One region of the Saccharopolyspora sp. NPDC049426 genome, then DNA from elsewhere that is predicted to be linked to it. Evidence: riboswitches for the same ligand, from Rfam matches in the RefSeq annotation. Region 1 holds a riboswitch; each other region holds the start of a gene.
What was found. Region 1 has a riboswitch for cobalamin ahead of cobN (cobaltochelatase subunit CobN). Riboswitches for the same ligand answer to the same signal wherever they lie in the genome.

Region 1 (5,153 bases):
CACTACTACCGCGCGGGCTCGGCGGCCTCGACGATGGACCTGGACTTCCTCGCCGACGACGTCATCGACGCCGCCGGCGTGCTGCACATCAGCGGCATCACCCCGGCGCTGTCGGAAGGCTGCGACCGGCTGATCCGGCGGCTGCTGACCCGCCCCCGCCGCGCCCCGATCTCCTTCGACGTCAACCACCGGCCGGCGCTGTGGTCGGCCCGGCAGGCCGCCCCGGTGCTCGCCGAGCTCGCCCAGCTCGCCGACGTGGTGTTCGTCGGCCTCGACGAGGCCGCCACCCTGTGGGGCGTGAAAACCGCCGACGACGTGAGGGAACTCCTCGACTCTCCGGTCACCGTCGTGGTCAAGGACGGCGCCGAGGCCGCCTACGCGCTCGGCGAGCGCCGCACCGTCGTGCCCGCTCCGGCGGTCGAGGTCGTCGAACCGGTCGGCGCCGGTGACGCCTTCGCGGCCGGGTTCCTCTCCGGCGTGCTGCGCGGCGAGGACGACGAGCGCTGCCTGCGCCGCGGGCACCTGCTGGCCGCGCACAGCCTGCGCAGCACCGAGGACCACACCGCACCGCCCGACGCCCAGTCGCTCGCGCGCTGGCTGGCGCTCGACGAGGAGCAGTGGGGCGCACTGCGATTCGACGGGAGTGAGTGAGAAGTGCCCTTGTTGGAGGAGTTGTTCGCCAAGCCGGTGATGGCGATCCTGCGCGGCATGGATCCGCAGCGGACCGCAGAACTGGCCGAACGAGCTTGGGACCTGGGCATCGACGCCGTCGAGGTCCCGATCGAGACGCCGAAGGCCGAGCCCTCGCTGGCAGCGGCCGTGCGCGCCGGAGCCGAACGCGGCCGCCCGGTCGGCGCGGGCACGATCATCACCCCCGACCAGCTGCGCACGGCCCGCGACCTGGGCGCGGCCTTCACCATCGCACCCGGCCTCGACGCCGAGATCGTGCGGCTGAGCGCCGAACTCGACCTGCCGCACGTGCCCGGGGTGGCCACGCCCAGCGAGGTCCAGCAGGCGCTGCGCCTCGGGTTGTCGTGGGTGAAGGCCTTTCCCGCCGCTGAGCTGGGCAGCAGCTGGTTCCGCGCGATGAAGGGCCCGTTCCCCTCGCTGCGCGTGGTGGCCACCGGAGGGATGAACGCCCGCAACGCTCCGGAGTTCTTGCGGGCAGGAGCCGACGTGGTCGCGGTCGGTTCGGCGCTGGAGGACGAGACCCAGCTGCCCGCGCTGGCGCAGCTCATCGAGGGCTGACGTTCCCCCAGGACGAGTTCGCAGTACGTGAGAGAGGAAGAGTCGTGAAGGTCCACGTTGGTCCGGTCGCCCAGCCCGAGCTGGAAGCCGCCGTGGTGGCGGCCGGTGCTGAGCTGAGCTCGGCGGAGGAGGCGAACGCGCTGGTCTGGTTCGGCGGGGAACCGAGCCGGTTCGGCGAGTACGACCGCCCGGACCTGCAATGGGTGCAGCTGCCATCGGCAGGCATCGAATCCTGGGTGGCCTCCGGCGCGCTGCGCGAGGACCTGACCTTCACCTCGGCCGCGGGAACCTTCGCCCAGACCGTCGCCGAACACACCCTCGGCCTGATGCTCGCCGGTGCGCGGCAGCTGGCCGCGATGGCGCGGGCCACCACGTGGCAGCGTCCCGAGGGCATGCGCAGCCTCGCCGGCTCGACCGTCGGCATCATCGGCGCCGGTGGGATCGGCAAGGCGCTGATCGAGATGCTGCGTCCCTTCGCCGTCCGGGTGCTGGCGGTGAACCGCTCCGGCAAGCCGGTGCTGGGCGCCGAGCGGACCTGGCCGTCCGAGGACGCCGACGGGGTGCGCGAGGTGCTCGCGGAGTCGGACTTCGTGGTGGTGGCGGCTCCGGCGACCTCGGCGACCTCGAAGCTCATCGACGCCGCCGCGTTGCGCGCGATGAAGTCCGACGCGTGGCTGATCAACATCGCGCGGGGATCCCTGGTCGACACCGAGGCGCTGGTCGAGGCCTTGGACGCGGGCCGGATCGGTGGTGCCGCGCTCGACGTCACCGACCCGGAACCGCTGCCCGAAGGGCACCCGCTGTTCACCCACCCGCGCGCGCTGATCTCCCCGCACACCGCCAACCCGCCGTCACTGCAGATGCCGGCCCTGGCACGCAGGGTCGAGGAGAACGTCCGCCGCCACATGGCAGGACAACCACTCCTCGGCCTGGTGGACGTGACCGCGGGTTACTGATCGACACGTCAGGCAAGCACCTAAGGTGCTTTCTCTTTCACCACCCGAGCAACTTGCACCGCCGGGGGTTCTGAGCGGCTCCGTGGGGAGGACGCCGCGACGCCGTGTATTGGCATACATCAGGAGTGGCGCCCGGAGCCACGGAGCCGCTCAGGTTCCCCCACCCGCACCGCTGAGCAAGACGAGTCGTACTCACTGAAGGAGATCTTTCTCGCGAAATCGTTGGTGGGGTGGTGGGTGATCGCGGGCTCGATAGGATGGCTGCGCCAGTACGGCGGTGACGTGGAGGAACCCGGTGTGAGGCCGGGGCGGTCGCGCCACTGTGACCGGGGAGCGGACCCGACAGCCACGCCCTGCGCAGGGCGGGAAGGCGGGGCGCCGCGAGGATCCGGGAGCCAGGAACTCCTGCCGCCGTGACCCCCGCCGGGGCGCGCACCCCGAGAGAGGATCACCGTGAGCGAGCCTGCCCGCGACGCCCGAGTTCTGCTGCTGTCCACTGCGGACACCGACCTGCTGGCCGCCCGTGCCGCCGAGGCCGACTACCGCGTCGCCAACCCCTCCCGCGTGGCCGCCGAGGACGTTCCGGCGCTGCTGGACGGCGTTGACGTCGTCGTGGTCCGGCTGCTGGGCGGCCGCCGCGCCTGGGAGGAGGGCCTGGACGCGGTGCTGGCGTCGGGGCTGCCGACCGTGGCGCTGGGTGGTGAGGCCACCCCGGACGCCGAGCTGATGACGCTGTCCACGGTGCCCGCCGGTGTGTCCACCCAGGCCCTGGCCTACCTGGTGGAAGGCGGCCCGGAGAACCTCGCCCAGTTGGCGCACTTCCTGTCGGACACGGTGCTGCTGACCGGCACCGGGTTCACCGAACCGCAGTCGATGCCGGAGTTCGGCCTGCACGGCGAGCGCGAGCACGACCCGTCGCGCCCGACGATCGGCGTCGTCTTCTACCGGGCGCACGCGCTGGCGGCCAACACCGCGTTCGTCGACACCCTCGCCGACCAGGTCGAATCCGCCGGCGCCAACGTGGTGCCGGTGTTCTGCGGCTCGCTGCGCGGGCTGTCCGACGCCGCCGGTCTGCGCGAACTGCTGGGCGGGTGCGACGCGCTGATCGCCACCGTGCTCGCCGCGGGAGGTGCGGTCGCCGCCGACGCCAGCGCGGGCGGTGACGAGGACTCCTGGGACGCCGGTGCGCTGGCCGAGCTCGACATCCCGGTGCTGCAGGGCCTGTGCCTGACCACCAGCCGCGCGGTGTGGTCCGACAGCGACGCTGCGCTGTCGCCGATGGACGCCGCGATGCAGGTCGCCGTGCCGGAGTTCGACGGCCGGTTGATCAGCGTGCCGTTCTCCTTCAAGGAGGAGGGCCCGGAGGGCATCCCGGTCTACGTCGCCGACCCCGAGCGCGCGGCCCGCGTGGCCTCCACCGCCGTGTCGCTGGCGCGGCTGCGGCACGTGGACAACTCCGCCAAGCGCCTCGGCGTGGTGCTCTCCTCCTACCCGACCAAGCACTCCCGCGTCGGCAACGCCGTCGGCCTGGACACCCCCGCTTCAGCGGTCGTGCTGCTGAGCGCGCTGGAGGACGCCGGGTACGACCTCGGCGGTCTGGACGTGACCGGCCTGGACGGCGACACCCTGATCCACCGGCTGATCTCCGCGGGTGGCCACGACGTGGAGTGGCTGACCGAGGAGCAGATGTCCGAGGCCGCGATCCGCGTCCCGACGACCCGCTACCGCGAGTGGTTCGACGCCCTTCCCGAAGAGCTGCGGGCGTCGATGACCGAGCACTGGGGCGCCCCTCCCGGCAGCCTCTACGTCGACGACGAGGGCCACATCTACGTCGCCGCGCTGCGCTTCGGCAACGTGGTGATCCTGATCCAGCCGCCGCGCGGTTTCGGCGAGAACCCGATCGCGATCTACCACGACCCGGACCTGCCGCCCTCGCACCAGTACCTGGCGGCCTACCGCTGGCTGGCCGAGGAGTTCGGCGCGCACGCGGTGATCCACCTGGGCAAGCACGGCACCCTGGAGTGGCTGCCGGGCAAGGGCCTGGGGCTGGCAGCGGACTGCGCGCCGGACGCGGTGCTGGGCGACATGCCGTTCGTGTACCCGTTCATCGTCAACGACCCGGGCGAGGGCACCCAGGCCAAGCGGCGCGGCCACGCGACCGTGGTGGACCACATGATCCCGCCGATGGCCCGCGCCGACGCCTACGGCGACATCGCCAAGCTGGAGCAGCTGCTCGACGAGTACGCGCTGGTCACGGACCTGGACCCGGAGAAGAAACCGGCGCTGCGCAACCAGATCTGGGAGCTGGTCACCCACGCCGAGCTGCACCACGACCTGCACCAGGAGGGCCAGCCGGACGCGGAGTCCTTCGACGACTTCGTGATGCACATCGACGGCTACCTGTGCGAGATCAAGGACGTGCAGATCCGCGACGGCCTGCACATCCTCGGTCGCGCGCCGCGCGACGAGGAGCTGGTCAACGACGTGCTGGCGATCTTGCGCGCCAAGCAGGTCTTCGGCGGCAAGGTCGGCGCGCTGCCCGGCCTGCGCTCCGCGCTGTCGGACCACTTCGGACTCGACGAGCAGGCGCTGCTGGCCGAACCCGGTGCCCGCGCGGACGTTCCGGCCGCGCTGACCGAGCTCGTCGAGGGGCCGTCGGCTTCGGCGTCGGACGCGGTGGACCTGGTGGAGTCGTTGGCGCGCAAGCTGATCCAGGCGCTGGCCGACACCGGCTGGGACTCCGAGCGCGCCGAGCAGGTCGTCACCGACGTGATCGGCACCGGCGTCGCCGACGTCGTGCGGGTGCTGCGGTTCGCCTGCGTCGAGCTGGTGCCGCGACTGGCCCGCACCACCGAAGAGGTCGAGCACGTGCTGCACGCGCTCAACGGTGGTTTCGTGCCGGCCGGCCCGTCCGGGTCGCCGACCCGCGGGTTGATCTCGGTGCTGCCC
Region 2 (5,153 bases), on a different contig from region 1:
CGTCATCGGCTTCTCGCACAGCACGTGCTTCCCGGCGCGCAGCGCGCGTCGCGCCCACTCGAAGTGCAGCGAGTTCGGCAGTGACAGGTACACCGCGTCGATTGCCGAGGAGTCGATCATCTCCTCGTAGCTCATCGCGGTCCCACCGTGCTCGGCGGCGAAGCGCTCGGCCCTGGCCGGCGCCCGGCTGGCGACCCCGGCGACTCGGGAACCCTCGATCCCGTGCAGCGCGGGGAGCATTCGTCGTTCGGCGATTCCGGAGCAGCCGAGCACGCCCCACGCCACCGGCTGGTTCATCGGTGATCCCTCGCAGACTCCTCGATGCGGCGCAACGCGTGCAGCGTAGGGGATCTTGGTGGTCGGTTGCGGGACGCTCAGGAGGTTCGGCCGCGCCGGGCCAGAAGGACGGCGAAGGCCGGAACGCCCACCAGCGCGGTCATGACGCCCACCGGAACCTCCTGCGGGGCGGCGACGGTGGTGGCCAGGACGTCCACCCACACCAGCAGGATCGCGCCCAGCACGGCCGTGACCGGCAGCAGCGCGCGATGCCGCGGGCCCACCAGCAGCCGCGCGGCCTGCGGCAGGACCAGACCGACGAACCCGATCGCACCGGCCGCCGCGACGAGCGTGGCGGTCAGCAGCGCGGTGGTCACCAGCAGCACGATCCGCAGTCGCGTGACGTGAACGCCCAGCGCCGCGGCCGTGTCCTGCCCCAGCGCGAAGGCGTCCAGCGCCCCGGCCCGCGACAGGCACAGCAGCAGGCAGACCGCGCACACCGCGCCCGAGACCGCCACGTCGTTCCAGCGGGCGCCGGAGAGCGAACCGAGCAGCCAGAACAGCACGCCCCGGGTCTGCTCGGCGTCCGCCGAGGTGATCACGACGAACGACGTCAGGGCCGAGAACAGCTGCGTCCCGGCGACACCGGCCAGCACCACGTGCGTCGTGGTGCCACCGGCCACCGCGCCCAAGGTCATCACCAGCGCGAACGCGACCAGCGCACCGGCGAAGGCGCCCGCGGTCAAACCGATCGCGCCCGCGCCCAACCCGAGGATCACCACCAGCACGGCACCTGTCGAGGCGCCCGCTGACACGCCCAGCAGGAAGGGGTCGGCGAGCGGGTTGCGCAGCAACGACTGCAACACCGCGCCGCACACCCCGAGCCCGGCGCCGCAGATCGCCGCGAGGACCGCGCGCGGCAACCGCAGCTGCCAGACGATGCCCTGCCCGATCCGCGACACGTCGGTCTCGCCCAGACCCAGCCGCGCGCCCACCACGCCGGCCACGTCGGCCACCGACAGCGGAGCCGGACCGAGCGTGACCGCCACGGCGATCGACAGCAGCAGCAGCGGGAGCCCGGCCAGCACGATCAGCGAGGAGGGCAGGCGCCTGGTCCTCACCGCCGCTCCAGCTCGGCCAACCGGTCGGCGAGCCGTTCGATCCCGGTGATCGTGCGCATGCTGATGTTCATCTCGGTGCCGGTCATGCTCATCCACCGGCTCTCGCCGACGGCGGGCAACCGTGACATCGCGGGGTCGGTGCGCAGGAATTCCTGCTTGGCGGCGAGGGAATCGCCTTCGCCGTCGCGGGTGAGGTCACCGAGCACCAGCAGGTCGGGGTCGCGGGCGAGCACGTCCTCCCACGACACCTGCGGCCACATCGAGCGCACGTCGTCGTAGGCGTTGCGCACCCCGAGGGTGCGGGTCATGATCGCCGGAGAGCCGGTCGAGCCTGCCACGTAGGGGGATTCGGTGCGGGCGAACCAGAACAGCACCGAGGTGTCCCGGTGGGCGACGGCCTTGCGCTGGGCGTCAGCCACCCGTTGCCGCAGTTGCGCCACCAGCGCTTCGCCGCGCTGCGGGACGTCGAAGATCGTGGCGATCTCCTGCACCTCGCGGTAGATGTCGTCGAGCTCGACCGGCTCGGCGAGGGGTGCTTCCTCGGGCAGGCAGTTGGAGGGGGAGAGGTAGGTGGGGACTCCGAGCTCGGCGAAGCGCTCCCGCGAGGCCACGCCCTCGTCGGTGAACACCGCCTGGTAGGCGCCCAGCACCACGTCGGGCTCGGTGGCCAGCACTGATTCGAACGACGGGTTGTTGTCGGAAAGCCGCGGCACCCGGGCGTTCTCGGCGGCCAGCGCCGGATCGACCGGATCGGTCCAGGTCGCGGTGCCCACCATCCGGTCCGCCAGTCCCAGGGCCAGCATGATCTCGGTGGTCGACTGGTTGAGGCTCACCGCGCGGCGCGGCGGTTCGGACACCGAGACGTTCGCGTCGCAGTTGGGCAGCGACACCCGAGGCGGAGCCGACTCCGTCGCGGGTGCGTTGCAGGCGGCGAGGGCGGTGGCGCAGAGCAGCATCAAGCCCGTGCGCGTCCAGCGTAAGAACACGTTGTGCGGAAATCCTCACCCCAGGCCCATTCGCGAGACCTGGTCGGCCGATTCCCGGAGCCGGGTGCGGATCCGGGGAGCCGGCAGGTCTTCGGGCTCGGGCTCGACCGGGCGAGCCGCCTTCCCGGATCGAGTGCGATCCAGTGGCTCGGGCTCGTCCGTCACCCCTACCGCTGCGCGTCAGCTCCGGCTTCCGACCGGATTCCCATCGGCCACACGTGGCACGACCGGCTCGCGATCGAGTCTAACCGGCGGGGGTGCGGTCGATCCGGCGGCCGTTGCGACGAATCGCCTCGACCGCCCGAATCGCCCGCACCCCTCACTGTTGACCTGCGACGAGTCCGCGCGGAAATCCACCGTGGACTACTGGTGCGTGCCGCCGTCGACGCGGATCTCGGTGCCGGTGATGAAGGCGCCGTCGTCGGAGGCGAGCATCGCGACCACGCCGGCCACGTGCTCCGGCGGTGCGAAGCCGCTGCCGAGGGCGGGGGAGAGCTTGGTGAACAGGTCCCAGTCGGTGTCGGCGGGCAGTTTGTCCGCGGTGGTCTCGGTGATGCCGCTGCGAATTCCGCCGGGCACCAGCGATACCGCGCGCAGGCCCTGCTTGGCGTACTCCAGGGCGATGGCGTGGGTGAACGACTGGATGCCGCCCTTGCTGGCGGCGTAGGCGGCCATGTAGGGGTGGGCGAAGTTCGCCGAGGTCGAGCTGAAGTTGATCACCACGCCGCTGCCGGTCTCCAGCAGCGCGGGTAACGCCGCGCGGGTGACCAGGAAGGTGCCGGTGAGGTTGACCGCGAGGATCCGGTTCCACAGCTCCAGCGAGCACTCGTGCGTGTGCGCGCTGTGCAGCATCCCCGCCGCGTTGACCAGCACGTCCAGCCCGCCCAGCTGCTCGGCCGCGGCCGGTACCGTCGCGTCGACGGCGTCCTCCTGGGAGATGTCCAGCGGCAGGGTTCCCAGCCGGTCGCAGGTGCCGGCCTCGGCCGCGCGCCGCGAGGTCTCCTTCAGCCCGGTCTCGTCGATGTCGGTGGTCAGCACTCTGGCGCCCTCGTCGAGCAGGCGCAGCACGCTGGCCTGCCCGATCCCCGACGCTCCACCTGTCACGAGCACGCGCTTGCCGTTGAGCCTGTCCATCGCGATCGCGTCCTTCCGCACCCTCGAACGCCCCGACCGGGCCTTCGTGAGGCTCAACGCACGACGCGGCCGGAAGTTGCTCACCAACCGGGGCGGGGCGGTCGATCGTCCGGTGTGGACGAATGTGACGAACGTCGGTCACAGCGGGTGGATCTCGGGCTGGACGCCACACGGAGCGTTAGTTAGGTTAGGCGCACTTAACTCGCTGCGAGGTGTGGAAATGCGCTGGATGCGGACCCTGGGGCTGATCATGGCAGTCCTGCTGGGAATCGCCCTGACCGGCTGCGGCGCGGCCGGTCCCGAGAACGACGAGCCCGCCGCCGGATCGGCGGACGGCCAGTTCCCGGTCACCATCAAGACCGCGTTCGGTGACGTCACCGTTCCGGAGCGTCCCCAGCGGGTCGTCGCGCTGGGATGGGGCGACGCCGAAACCGCGCTGAGCCTCGGGGTGCAGCCCGTCGGTGCCGCCGACTGGCTGCCGGTGGGTGGCGACGGCGTCCCGCCGTGGATCCCCGCCGACAAGCGCTACGCAACACCGCCGAAGATGCTCGGCACCATGGAGGTCGACATGGAGGCCGTCGCGGCGCTCCAGCCCGACCTGATCCTCGACACCCGCGCCAGCGGCGACAAGGAGCGCTACAACCTGCTCAACCGGCTCGGCGTTCCCGTGGTGAGCATCCCGCCGGGCGGGGAGAGCTACCTGACCACCTGGGACCAGCAGCTGGACATGGTGGGCAAGGCACTGGGCAAGTCCGCCGAAGCAGCTCAGCAGAAGGCCGGCCTGGAGGCCAAGTTCCAGCAGGCCGCCGCCGCGCACCCGCAGTTCGCGGGCAAGACCGTGGCCGTCGGCGCCAAGATGGTCGGCTCCTACGGCGCTTACGTCAACGGCGGTTCGCGCCTGGAGTTCATGGAGCGGCTGGGCTTCCGCCAGTCACCGGCCGTGCAGGCGGTCGCCGGGGACAACTTCTTCGTCAGCGTCTCGCCCGAGCGCATGGACCTGTTCAACGCCGACCTGACCGTGATGTTCCCGATCGGCCTGTCCGCCGTCGAGGTCGACAAGGACCAGATGTTCCAGTCGGTGCCGTCGGTCCGCGAACGCCGCGCCGTCGTGCTGCACGACGAGCAGGCCGTGCAGGCGTTCTCGGCGGGCACCGCCGCGGGCATGTCCTACGCGGTCGATAAGGTCGTGCCGTTGATCGCGCAGGCCCAGGCGGGCTGAGCCCGCGCCGCACCGCTGATCAGGAGAACGATTCCGTGCCCTCGTGGGATCCGAGTGAGGCCGAGCAGGTCACCTCCGAAGCGCAACTCCGCGAGGTCGTCGAACCGCCGCACCCGGAGATCGCCGAGAAGGTGGTCTCCGGGATCGACGGCGCCAGCCGCCGGTTCATCGAGCGGTCGCGGTTGTTCTTCGTGGCCACCGCGGGCGAGGACGCGAGGATCGACGTCTCGCCGCGCGGCGACACCACCCGCAGCGTCGTGGTCTTCGACGACGGCAAGACGCTGGCCTACGCCGAACGCCCCGGCAACCGGCGCATGGACGGGCTGCACAACCTGCTGCGGAACCCGCAGGTGGGAATGCTGTTCCTGATCCCCGGCATCAACCACGTGCTGCGGGTCAACGGCACCGCCACCATCG
Region 3 (5,153 bases), on a different contig from region 1:
GGAGGAGCTGGACGCGCTGCGGTCCCACGCGGATGAGTCCACGTCGGCGCAGGGGTTCTCGGACTTCTGGCGGTTCCCCGACGGCGGCCCGGTGCGCATCCTCACCGGGCGCGTTCCCGCCCGGAACCTCTCGCCGCTGGCCTCGCCCGAGCGGCGCAACTACATCGGGATGTCCTCCTACGCCGACGGCGACTCGTTGATCGAGCTCTACGGGCACGTCCGCGCGCTGAACCCCGCGTCGGACGTGCGGTTCGACATCGCCCGCCGCATCGACCCGCACGACCTGCATGCGCACCTGGTGCTGCTGGGAAGTCCGGCGATGAACCCGATGCGGCGTCAGGTGCGCTTCGGACTGCCGGTGCGCCAGGTCGAGGTCGACGACCTCGGGCACGGGGAGGTCTTCGAGATCGCCGAGGAATCCCGGCAGTACCGGCCGACGTTGCACGACGACCGGCTGATCGAGGACGTGGGCATGCTGGCGCGCTTCCCCAACCCCTACAACGTGCGGCGCAGCCTGACCTTGTGCAGCGGTGTGTTCACCCGGGGCGGGTTCGGCGCGGTCCGCTGCCTCACCGACCCCGAGCTGCGCGAGCGCAACCACGAGCGCCTCAAGCACCGGATCGCCGACCCGGACAACTTCGGGATGCTGATGCGCGTTCCGGTGGTGCGCAACGCGACCGCCACCCCGGACCTCAGCAACCCCGACACGTGGCTGCGAGCCTGGTCCCCCATCAAAACCTGAGAATTCCTCCGTGCACCGGGGTGACACTCTCCCGTGCTTCGGTGGGCGATTTGTCAGGGCCGCTGGTTACCGTCGTGGCAGTTCCCCGGCAGCTGAGGAGGAGTCATGGCGGAAGTGGATGCGGTGCAGCCCAACGGGACGCCCGCGTGGATCGACCTGGGAATCCCCGACCTCGATCGTGCGATGGCGTTCTACGGCGCCGTTTTCGGGTGGGAGTTCGACGTGGGGCCCGAGGGGATGGGCCGCTACACGATGTGCCTGGTCCGGGGCAGGGAAGTCGCCGCGCTCATGCCCAACCACGACCTCGAGGCGACCGAGTTCTGGTGGAACGTCTACTTCGCCACCGATGACGTCGCCGGCACCGTGTCCAAGGCGGAGGCCGCCGACGGCCAGGTGATCACCCCGCCCATGGACGTGATGGACAAGGGGCGGATGGCGATCCTCAAGGACCCGGTCGGCGGGCAGTTCGGGCTCTGGCACGGCAACAAGCACATCGGATCCCGCCTCGTCAACGAGCCGAACACCTTGCTGCGCAACGATCTCGTCACCCCGGACCCGGGTCCGGCGCGGGAGTTCTACCCGAAGGTCTTCGGCTTCAGCCTGGACAGCGAGGGACACCTCGGCGAAGGTGACTTCACGTTCCTGCGCCGACCCGACGGCCACGAGATCGGCGGAATCCTCGGCGACCCGTCCGCCACCGCTTCGTCCTGGGGCACGCTGTTCATGGTCGAGGACACCGACGCCACCGCACGACGGGCCACCGACGCGGGCGGCGTTGTCCAGCCCCCCTACGACATGGCCTACGGCCGCATCGCCGAGGTCAAGGACCCGTTCGGCACGCCCTTCACCATCGGTTCCGCCAAGGCCGGCTGACCGCTCCGTGATCGGGATCTCCTCCGGGTGTCGAACACGAGCTCAGAGCCGTGATGGGGACCCGGCCGAACGCCGCGCGGGGTTGTCTCGTGCCCGCGGATGGTTAGCCTGAGGGTGCTGGTGGTTCGTCCGGTCGAGCGGTGAGCGCGATCGAACGAGGCAAGAGGGAACCCGGTGCGAATCCGGGACTGCCCCGCAGCGGTGAGCGGGAACGACCGCCGTCATGAGCACTGGGCGTCACGCGTCCGGGAAGCGACGGCCAGTAGGTCCGGTCTTGAGGCGCGAGGTTCCACCGGGACCTCCCCGAGACCGGGTGCCCGCGAGTCCGAAGACCTGCCACCGGCGCGCGCACCGACGGTGCGCGCTGGTCCGAGGTCTCGCGGGAGGGCCTGGCGGACGATCAGCGGGCGACGTGCGTCCGCTGGTCGGCGCGTGCCTGCCGCGAAGTCCTCGACCGACCACGTCGAGCTCGCGAGGAGAGAGCGTTGACCAGCAAGATCGGATCCACCGTACTCGGACATCCCCGGATCGGCCCGAACCGGGAGCTCAAGCGAGCCCTGGAGTCCTACTGGGCGGGCCGCAGCGGCGAGGCGGACCTGCGGGAGGTCGCGCGTCGGCTGCGGGAGGACACCTGGCGAGGCTTGGCCGAAGCAGGCCTCGACTCGGTCCCGGGCAACACGTTCTCCTACTACGACCACGTCCTGGACACCGCCGTCGCCTTCGGGGCCGTCCCGCGCCGCTACGCCGAGCTGGGCCTCGGCGCGCTGGACACCTACTTCGCGATGGCGCGCGGCACCGAGGCCGTGCCCCCGCTGGAGATGACGAAGTGGTTCGACACCAACTACCACTACCTGGTCCCCGAAATCGGCCCGGACACGAGCTTCTCGCTCACCGACCGCACCGCTGTCGAGCAGTTCCGGGAGGCGCGCAAGCTCGGGGTGGAGACCCGGCCGGTGCTGGTGGGGCCGCTGACGTTCCTGCTGCTGTCCAAACCGTCCGAAGAGGACTTCGACCCGCTGGACAAGCTCGCCGAACTCACCGACGCCTACGAGCAGCTGCTCGGCGAACTCCACCGGGCCGGAGCGCAGTGGGTGCAGCTCGACGAGCCCGCGCTGGCCGCCGACCGCACGCCGCAGGAGCTCGACGCGCTGCGCAACACCTACCGGCGCCTCGGCGACCTCGCCGAACGCCCCGCGATCCTCACCGCCTGCTACTTCGGCGATCCCGGTGACGCGCTCGGCGTGCTCGCCGCCGCGCCGATCGAGGGCATCGCGCTGGACCTGGTCACCGATCCGTCCACTCAGGACCGAGTTGCCGCCACTCCCGGGTTGCGCGACAAGACTCTGGTCGCGGGGTTGATCGACGGCCGCAACATCTGGCGCGCCGACCTCGACCGGTGCATGACCGCGGCGGCGACGCTGCTGGGCTCGGCCGGCGAGGTGGGCATCGGCACGTCCTGCTCGCTGCTGCACGTGCCCTACGACATCGACGCGGAGACCTCGCTCGATCCGCAGGTCAAGCCGTGGCTTTCCTTCGCGGCGCAGAAGGTCCGCGAGGTGGTCACCCTCGGGCGGGCGCTGCGCGAGGGCCGCGACGTCGTCGAGAGCGAGCTCGTCGAGGCGCGAGCGGCGGTGGCCGACCGGGCGCGGGCGGAGCGGGTGCGCGACAACCGCGTTCGCGCGCGACTCGACGCACTGCGCCCGCAGGACTCCCGGCGCACCGATTACGCGAAACGGGCAGAAGCGCAGCAGAAGTCGCTTCGCCTGCCGCCGCTGCCGACCACCACGATCGGATCGTTCCCGCAGACCACCGACGTCCGCAAGGCGCGGGCCGCGCTGCGCGCCGGGCGCATCGACGCGGCCACCTACCGGCAGCGGATGCGCGACGAGGTCGAGCGCGTCATCGCGCTGCAGGAGGACATCGGCCTGGACGTGCTGGTGCACGGCGAGCCCGAGCGCAACGACATGGTGCAGTACTTCGCCGAGCAACTCGACGGTTTCGCCGCCACCGACAACGGGTGGGTGCAGTCCTACGGCTCCCGGTGCGTGCGGCCACCGATCCTGTTCGGCGACGTGCGGCGTCCGGAACCGATGACGGTCGAGTGGGCCGCGCACGCGCAGCGGCTCACCGAGAAGCCGGTCAAGGGAATGCTGACGGGTCCGGTCACCATGCTGGCGTGGTCGTTCGTCCGCGACGACCAGCCGCAGGCCGACACCGCCCGCCAGGTCGCGCTCGCCATCCGCGACGAGGTCCGCGACCTGGAGGCGGCCGGGATCCGCGTGGTGCAGGTCGACGAGCCCGCGCTGCGCGAACTGCTGCCGCTGCGCGCCGAGCAACGGCCGGCCTACCTGGAGTGGGCGGTGGAGTCGTTCCGCCTGGCCACCTCCGGGATCGCCGAGGCGACCCAGATCCACACCCACCTGTGCTATTCGGAGTTCGGCGACGTCATCGACGCGATCGTGGCCCTCGACGCCGACGTGACCAGCATCGAGGCGGCCCGCTCCCGCATGGAGGTCCTCGCCGACCTCAACGAGGTCGGCTTCGACCGGGGCGTGGGGCCAGGCGTCTACGACATCCACTCACCCCGGGTGCCCGACCAGGAGGAGATGGGGGAGCTGCTGCGGGCCGCTCTCAAGGCAGTTCCGGCCGACCGGCTGTGGGTCAACCCGGACTGCGGTCTCAAGACCCGCGACTACCCGCAGGTGGAACCGGCGTTGCGCAACATGACCGAGGCGGCCCACCGCACCCGCCCCTGATCCAGCCGGGTCCCCGTCGCCGGCGGCCGCCGTTGTGACGGTGGCGCCGACACCGGGCGGTTTTGGTCCGAACCTTCCACGATCGAATTCGGGTCAGTTCGGACCAAAACCGCCCCTCGGCGCTTCAGTCCCAGGTGAGCGCCGCGCCCGACTGGTACTCCGTGACCCTGGTCTCGAAGAAGTTCTTCTCCTTCTTCAGATCCATGGTCTCCGACATCCAGGGGAACGGGTTGTCGGTTTCCGGGAAGACCGGTTCCAGTCCGAGTTGTGCGCAGCGGCGGTTGGTGATGAACCGCATGTACTGCTCGCACACCTCGGAGTTCAGGCCGAGCATCCCGCGGGGCATGGTGTCCCGGCCGTAGGCGTTCTCCAGCTCGCACGCCTCGCGGAGCATCGTGCGCGCCTCCTGCTGGAACTCCGGGGTCCACAGGTGCGGGTTCTCCAGCTTGATCTGGTTGATGCAGTCGATGCCGAAGTTCAGGTGGATCGACTCGTCGCGCAGGATGTACTGGTACTGCTCGGCGATCCCGACCATCTTGTTCCGCCTGCCCAGCGACAGGATCTGCGCGAACCCGGTGTAGAACCACATGCCCTCGAAGATCACGTAGAACGCGATGAGGTCCCGCAGGAACGCCTGATCGGCCTCCGGGGTGCCGGTCGCGAACTCCGGGTTCTCCAGGTTCTGGGTGTAGCGCAGCGCCCACGCGTCCTTGTCGGCGATCGAGGGGATCTCCCGGTAGGCGTTGAACAACTCGCCCTCGTCGAGACCGAGGCTCTCGCAG
Region 4 (5,153 bases), on a different contig from region 1:
GTGACGAGCTCACCGTCACCGGACCGATGCAGAGCTTCCCGCTGGCGGTCGGCGCCGGTCGTTACGTCCTGGTCGCCGGTGGTATCGGCGTCACCGCACTGGTCGCGATGGCCTCGGCTCTGCGCCGCCGCGGCGCCGACTACGAGCTCGTGCTCGTCGGCCGCAGTCGTCGGGTCATGGCCTACCTCGACGTGCTCGGCGCCGAGCACGGCGATCGGCTCCGGGTGCACGTCGACGACGAAGGAACGCCGTTGTCGGTGCCCGGTCTGGTCGGCGAGATCGCCGCGGCACCGAACGCGGCCACGACCGAGCTCTACATGTGCGGCCCGATCGGCCTGATGGACGCGATCAGGTCGAGCTGGACCGAGCACGCCCTCGCGCGGACCAACCTGCGGTTCGAGACCTTCGGGTCCAGCGGCCGGTTCGAGTCCGAGGAGTTCGTGGTCCGCCTCCCCCAGCTCGACCGGGAGGTCGCCGTCGCACCCGACACGTCGATCCTGGACGCCCTGAACGCGGCCGGGATCGACACGCTCTCGGACTGCCGCAAGGGCGAGTGCGGACTCTGCCTGGCCAAGATCGTCGGGGTCGAAGGCGCGATCGACCACCGCGACGTCTTCCTCAGCGAAGCGCAGAAGCAGCGCTGCACCAACCTGTGCCTCTGCGTCTCCCGCACGGTGGCCGGCAACACCGGCGACCGCGCATCCGTCACCCTCCACCTCACCTGATCCGGGCGCAACGGATCCCTCACCACTGGATACTTCCATGACTCTCACGGCACGCATCGGCGCGGCGCCCATGTCCGGCTACCAATGGCTGATCGTCGCGCTCTGCACCTTCATGAACTGCCTCGACGGCTTCGACGTCATGGCGGTCGCGTTCACCGGCCCCTCGGTCACCGAGGAGTTCGGTCTCAGCGGTTCCCAGTTCGGACTGCTGGTCTCGGTCGGCCTGATCGGAATGGCCCTGGGTTCGATGCTGCTCGCGCCCTTCGCCGACCTGATCGGGCGTCGCCCGCTGATCCTGATCAGCCTCGCCTTGGGCACGATCGGCATGTTCGGCGCCGCGATGGCCCCCTCAGTGCTCGTGATGGGCCTCTTCCGGCTCGTGACCGGCATCGGCGTGGGCGGCATCCTGGCCAGCACCAACGTGATCGCCAGCGAGTTCTCGAACACGAAGAACCGCGGGCTCGCCATCGGCATCTACACCGCCGGGTACGGCATCGGCGCGACCCTCGCGAGCCTCGTCGCGAAGACCACGGTCGGTGGTGACTGGCGGATCGTCTTCTACGCCGGCGGTTTCGGAACCCTGCTCGCCCTGATCGTCATCGCCGTCCTGCTGCCCGAGTCGATCGCCTTCCTCGAGCAGCGCCGTCCCCGCGGTGCCCTGGAGCGCATCAACCGGACCCTGGCGCGAATGGGGATGGACTCCACCAGCACGCACGACCTCGACCGGGCGAGCTCGGCTCGCAAGGACGCCGAGCAGGCCGGTTCGGGCTGGTTGAGGCAGCTGCTCGCCCCCACGATCCTGCTCTGGATCATCTTCATCACCATCATGTTCGGCTTCTACTTCGTGAACAGCTGGACCCCAACGCTTCTCGCCGAGGAGGGGCTTTCGAAGAGCGCTGCGGTCACCGCCGGGATGGCGATCTCGATCGGCGGCACCGTCGGCTCCGTGCTCTACGGCCTGGCCGCCCGGGTGCGCCCGCCGCGGGTCGTGCTGATCGGGTTCTCCCTGCTGTCGGCCGCGATGATGGTCGTGTTCATCCTGAGCACCTCGATCCTGTGGCTCGGATTCGGCATCGGCGTCATCGTCGGCGCGCTGATCAACGGCTGCATCGCCGGTGCGTACACCGTCGGGCCACCGCTGTACCCGTCCAACCTCCGCAGCGTCGGCATGGGCTGGGCGCTCGGCATGGGCCGGATCGGCGCCATCCTCTCCCCGACCATCGCGGGGCTGCTCAAGGACGCGGGCGCCTCGGCGACCCAGCTCTACGTCGGCGCCGCCGCAGTCGTCGCGCTCTGCGCGGTCGCCCTGGTCGCGGTGCGCAAGCACGACCCGGAATCCGCCCCGGCAGCCGAGGAACCGGTCACGACCTGAGGAATCCAGCCCTGGTCCGCCGCGAAGTTCGTGCCCCACACGAGATCGGGTGTGGGGCACGAACTTCGTCGCGTCGGCCGGGGGAAGCCGACGCCGCCCTCGACGTCGCCGCGGCACATCTACCGCTGGGTGGCCAACGCCTCCGTTGCGGCTGCGCTGCGGCTGGACTCGTTGAGCAGGCCGAAGGAGAAGCCGAGCACCGCCCACATGCCCGCGAGCTCGGCGAGCGAGGCGAGCCGGAACTGCCACAGCAACGCGGCGGGAACGTCGGCCGGTATCGGATCGGGGTTCGCCGGCCAGGCCCACAGCGCAACGCCGGCGAGCACCGCTGTCGCTGCCGCGGTGGCGGTGGTGGACCGGCTCGGGTTCCACCCGCGGGCCCGCAGGTAGCCGTGCAGGTGGTGGGCCGCGAGCACGATCAGGATGCCTGCGGCGATGAACGAGAAGTACGCCAGCGTCCGGCCCGACACCGACTCGGTTTCACCGACGCCGGGCGGATTCGCCGGGTACTTCAACGCGGGCAGCAGCGACACCGCGAAGAATCCCACCGCGGTCAGCTGGAGGCTGCGCCCGAAGTCGGTGCGCGCGGTCGTCCGATGACGGACGCTGGCGAACACGACCGCGAAGATCACGCCGATGGCCACCCCCACCAGCACGGCGGCGACCATGCCGCCGACCACCTGGACGGGCCGGGAGAACATCTCCTCGTGCGCGTGCTCACCCGAGGCGTGCGAGCGAGCTTCTTCGATCCCGAGCGATGCCTGCAGCGGGGCTTGCACCAGCAGCAACGACAACAGCGCTGCGGTCAGACCGGCGAACGCTCCGGCGAGCAGACCGCGCCGGAGGATCGCGTTGAACGGCGAGCTCATCACGCCCCCGCTCAGTGGCACGGGACGCCGAGGGCGTGCCTGCCGTCGTGGGTGAACTCGTGCACGACATCGGCGGCCTGCGCGAGCAGGAGGCCGTTGTCCTGCAGCACGACGTACAAGGCCACCAGGGCGAACGCGGCGAGCGCCCAAGCCCAGGCCGGAACGTGGATGCGTGGTGCGGCAGCGGACAGAGCAGGAGCGGTCATGTCGAATCCTCTTTTCCATCTCTCGTGGAACTCGGTGCGTGCCGCAGCCGGTCTCCTGGCTTCCGGATCGACGCTTCCCCTGGCCTTCCCAGTCACCTGCCGGTGTCCAGTGGCGCTGTCAGGGTCGCTCCCCGGTCACAGTGGCGAGGACCACGCCGGATTTCCACCGGCTTCCCGTGCACTGCGGCATCCGGAACGGTAGAGGGAGATCCGCGCGGGCACAACAGCCGATCAAGCGACGAACGTCACCGCGCGCCTTGCGCACGACCGTTGTTCAGGTGCAATGACTTCGTGGACGATTCGACCGCTCGCCTGCTGGACCGATGCACCCGATCCCTCGCTCGCGCACCCGAGCATCCCGGGAAACTCTTGCCGTGGGCGGAGTTCTGCCGTCCGCTTTCCGGCCTGCTCTCCTGCAACGTGCGAGAATGGCAGCGGCTGGGCGGTTTTCAACACCACCGGGCCGCAACCGTTCTCGTCGCCTTCCGCGCGTCCTGGCTCGCGTTGTGCGCGACGGTTCCCGAACGCCACCTGGGCCTGCCCATCCCCTCGCTGGCCACCGCACGGGCCGCGGTCGACGACCGGGGGATGCTGCAGGGACTCGTCCTCGACCCCCATGCCACCGAAAATTCCTGGTGGACCACCGTTTCCGGTTTCCTCTCGCCCCTCACGGAGGGACTCGCCTCCCTGGGCGGTCCGCCGCCCGACAGCGACCAGTACTGGGGCAACGCCGTCGGCTTGATCGGTGAAGTGCTCCGGCGCATGGCCACCGACGGGGCCGGCGGGAACGTCTTCGACACCGCCGTTGAACTGCGCAACGCCACCGGACGCGACGACCTGCTCGACCTCAGCAGCACACCACGCGGTCTGCGCTCCCGGCGCCGAACCTGCTGCCAGCTGTGGCGCGCCAACGTCGGTTGCTGCACCGAGTGCGTGCTCCACAACGCACCCCGATCCAGGCGGCCCCCACGCGGGTGAGCGTCGAACCGATCAGGAGACCGGTAGCCCGACGAGGGCGGCTGCGGCGCCGAGTCCAGCGCAGATCGCCAGCACCCTCAGCATCGGCCAGCGCAGGGCGAACACGAGCACGAGGGCGATCGCGGTGATGGCGGCTGCGACAGGCCGGATGCTGGCCAGATCGGGCAGGTTCAGCGACAGGGGCCCGAGCTGCTGGAGATGCGTGCTGGCGAACAGGGTGTGGCCTGCGAAGTACAGGGCGAGGTTGGCGATCACACCGACCACAGCGGCGGTGATCCCGGTCAGCGCGGCCGACAGCGCGTGGTTGTGGCGGAGTCGTTCGACGTGCGGGGCGCCCAGCAGGATGAACAGGAAGCACGGCACGAACGTCACCCACGTCGTCAGCAGCGCGCCCAGCACGGCGGCGACCCACGGGTTGAGCGTCCCCGGATTGTTGTACGCGCCGAGGAAGGCGACGAACTGCACCACCATGATCAGCGGCCCCGGAGTCGTCTCGGCCAACGCCAGGCCGCGCACCATGTCCGAGGCCGACAGCCACCCGTAGACCTCCACGGCGCGCTGCGCGACGAAGGCCAGAACGGCGTAGGCGCCACCGAAGGTGACCAGTGCCGTTCCGGAGAAGAACACCCCCTGCGTGGTGAACACGCTGCCCGCACCGGTGAACAGGGCGACCGCTGCGACCGGCAGCCCCCAGGCGATCAGCCCGACCGCCAGGATCTGCAGCCCGCGGCGCAGCGAGGGCGTCTCGTGGTGCAAAGCGCCGTCGGAGATCAGCGGTGCCGTGCCGTCAGCGGCACCGTCGCTCTCGGCGCGGTTCATGATGTGCGGGGCGAACCGGGCCAGCAGCCAGCCGATCAGACCGGCGGCGGCGATGACGATCGGGAAGGCGATGCCGAACACGGCGATGGCCACGAACGCCCCGACGGCCAGTGCGATGAGCGCGGGATGGCCCAGCGCCCGCCGACCCACTCGGACCACGGCCTGGGCGACGATGGCCACCACC

Region 2: linked by a shared signal. The riboswitch ahead of AB0J78_RS09705 (ABC transporter substrate-binding protein) and the one ahead of cobN (cobaltochelatase subunit CobN) in region 1 are both predicted to bind cobalamin.
Region 3: linked by a shared signal. The riboswitch ahead of metE (5-methyltetrahydropteroyltriglutamate--homocysteine S-methyltransferase) and the one ahead of cobN (cobaltochelatase subunit CobN) in region 1 are both predicted to bind cobalamin.
Region 4: linked by a shared signal. The riboswitch ahead of AB0J78_RS20725 (CbtB-domain containing protein) and the one ahead of cobN (cobaltochelatase subunit CobN) in region 1 are both predicted to bind cobalamin.

What each region holds. Positions count from the first base shown of each region.
Region 1 is NZ_JBFAPZ010000005.1:176,392-181,544, forward strand. Features, by position in the region: gene AB0J78_RS12615 (sugar kinase) at 1-651, shown strand, start outside; gene AB0J78_RS12620 (bifunctional 4-hydroxy-2-oxoglutarate aldolase/2-dehydro-3-deoxy-phosphogluconate aldolase) at 655-1,248, shown strand; gene AB0J78_RS12625 (D-isomer specific 2-hydroxyacid dehydrogenase family protein) at 1,293-2,204, shown strand; cobalamin riboswitch at 2,490-2,609, shown strand; gene cobN (cobaltochelatase subunit CobN) at 2,658-5,153, shown strand, end outside.
Region 2 is NZ_JBFAPZ010000004.1:164,843-169,995, forward strand. Features, by position in the region: gene AB0J78_RS09695 (Gfo/Idh/MocA family oxidoreductase) at 1-297, opposite strand, end outside; gene AB0J78_RS09700 (iron chelate uptake ABC transporter family permease subunit) at 375-1,397, opposite strand; gene AB0J78_RS09705 (ABC transporter substrate-binding protein) at 1,394-2,383, opposite strand; cobalamin riboswitch at 2,448-2,630, opposite strand; gene AB0J78_RS09710 (SDR family NAD(P)-dependent oxidoreductase) at 2,747-3,517, opposite strand; gene AB0J78_RS09715 (iron-siderophore ABC transporter substrate-binding protein) at 3,738-4,736, shown strand; gene AB0J78_RS09720 (MSMEG_1061 family FMN-dependent PPOX-type flavoprotein) at 4,772-5,153, shown strand, end outside.
Region 3 is NZ_JBFAPZ010000010.1:219,841-224,993, reverse strand. Features, by position in the region: gene AB0J78_RS22595 (helix-turn-helix domain-containing protein) at 1-742, shown strand, start outside; gene AB0J78_RS22590 (VOC family protein) at 848-1,615, shown strand; cobalamin riboswitch at 1,720-1,971, shown strand; gene metE (5-methyltetrahydropteroyltriglutamate--homocysteine S-methyltransferase) at 2,101-4,371, shown strand; gene AB0J78_RS22580 (ribonucleotide-diphosphate reductase subunit beta) at 4,496-5,153, opposite strand, start outside.
Region 4 is NZ_JBFAPZ010000009.1:144,108-149,260, forward strand. Features, by position in the region: gene AB0J78_RS20710 (PDR/VanB family oxidoreductase) at 1-725, shown strand, start outside; gene AB0J78_RS20715 (MFS transporter) at 763-2,097, shown strand; gene AB0J78_RS20720 (CbtA family protein) at 2,217-2,966, opposite strand; gene AB0J78_RS20725 (CbtB-domain containing protein) at 2,978-3,172, opposite strand; cobalamin riboswitch at 3,200-3,373, opposite strand; gene AB0J78_RS20730 (hypothetical protein) at 3,593-4,150, shown strand; gene chrA (chromate efflux transporter) at 4,163-5,153, opposite strand, start outside.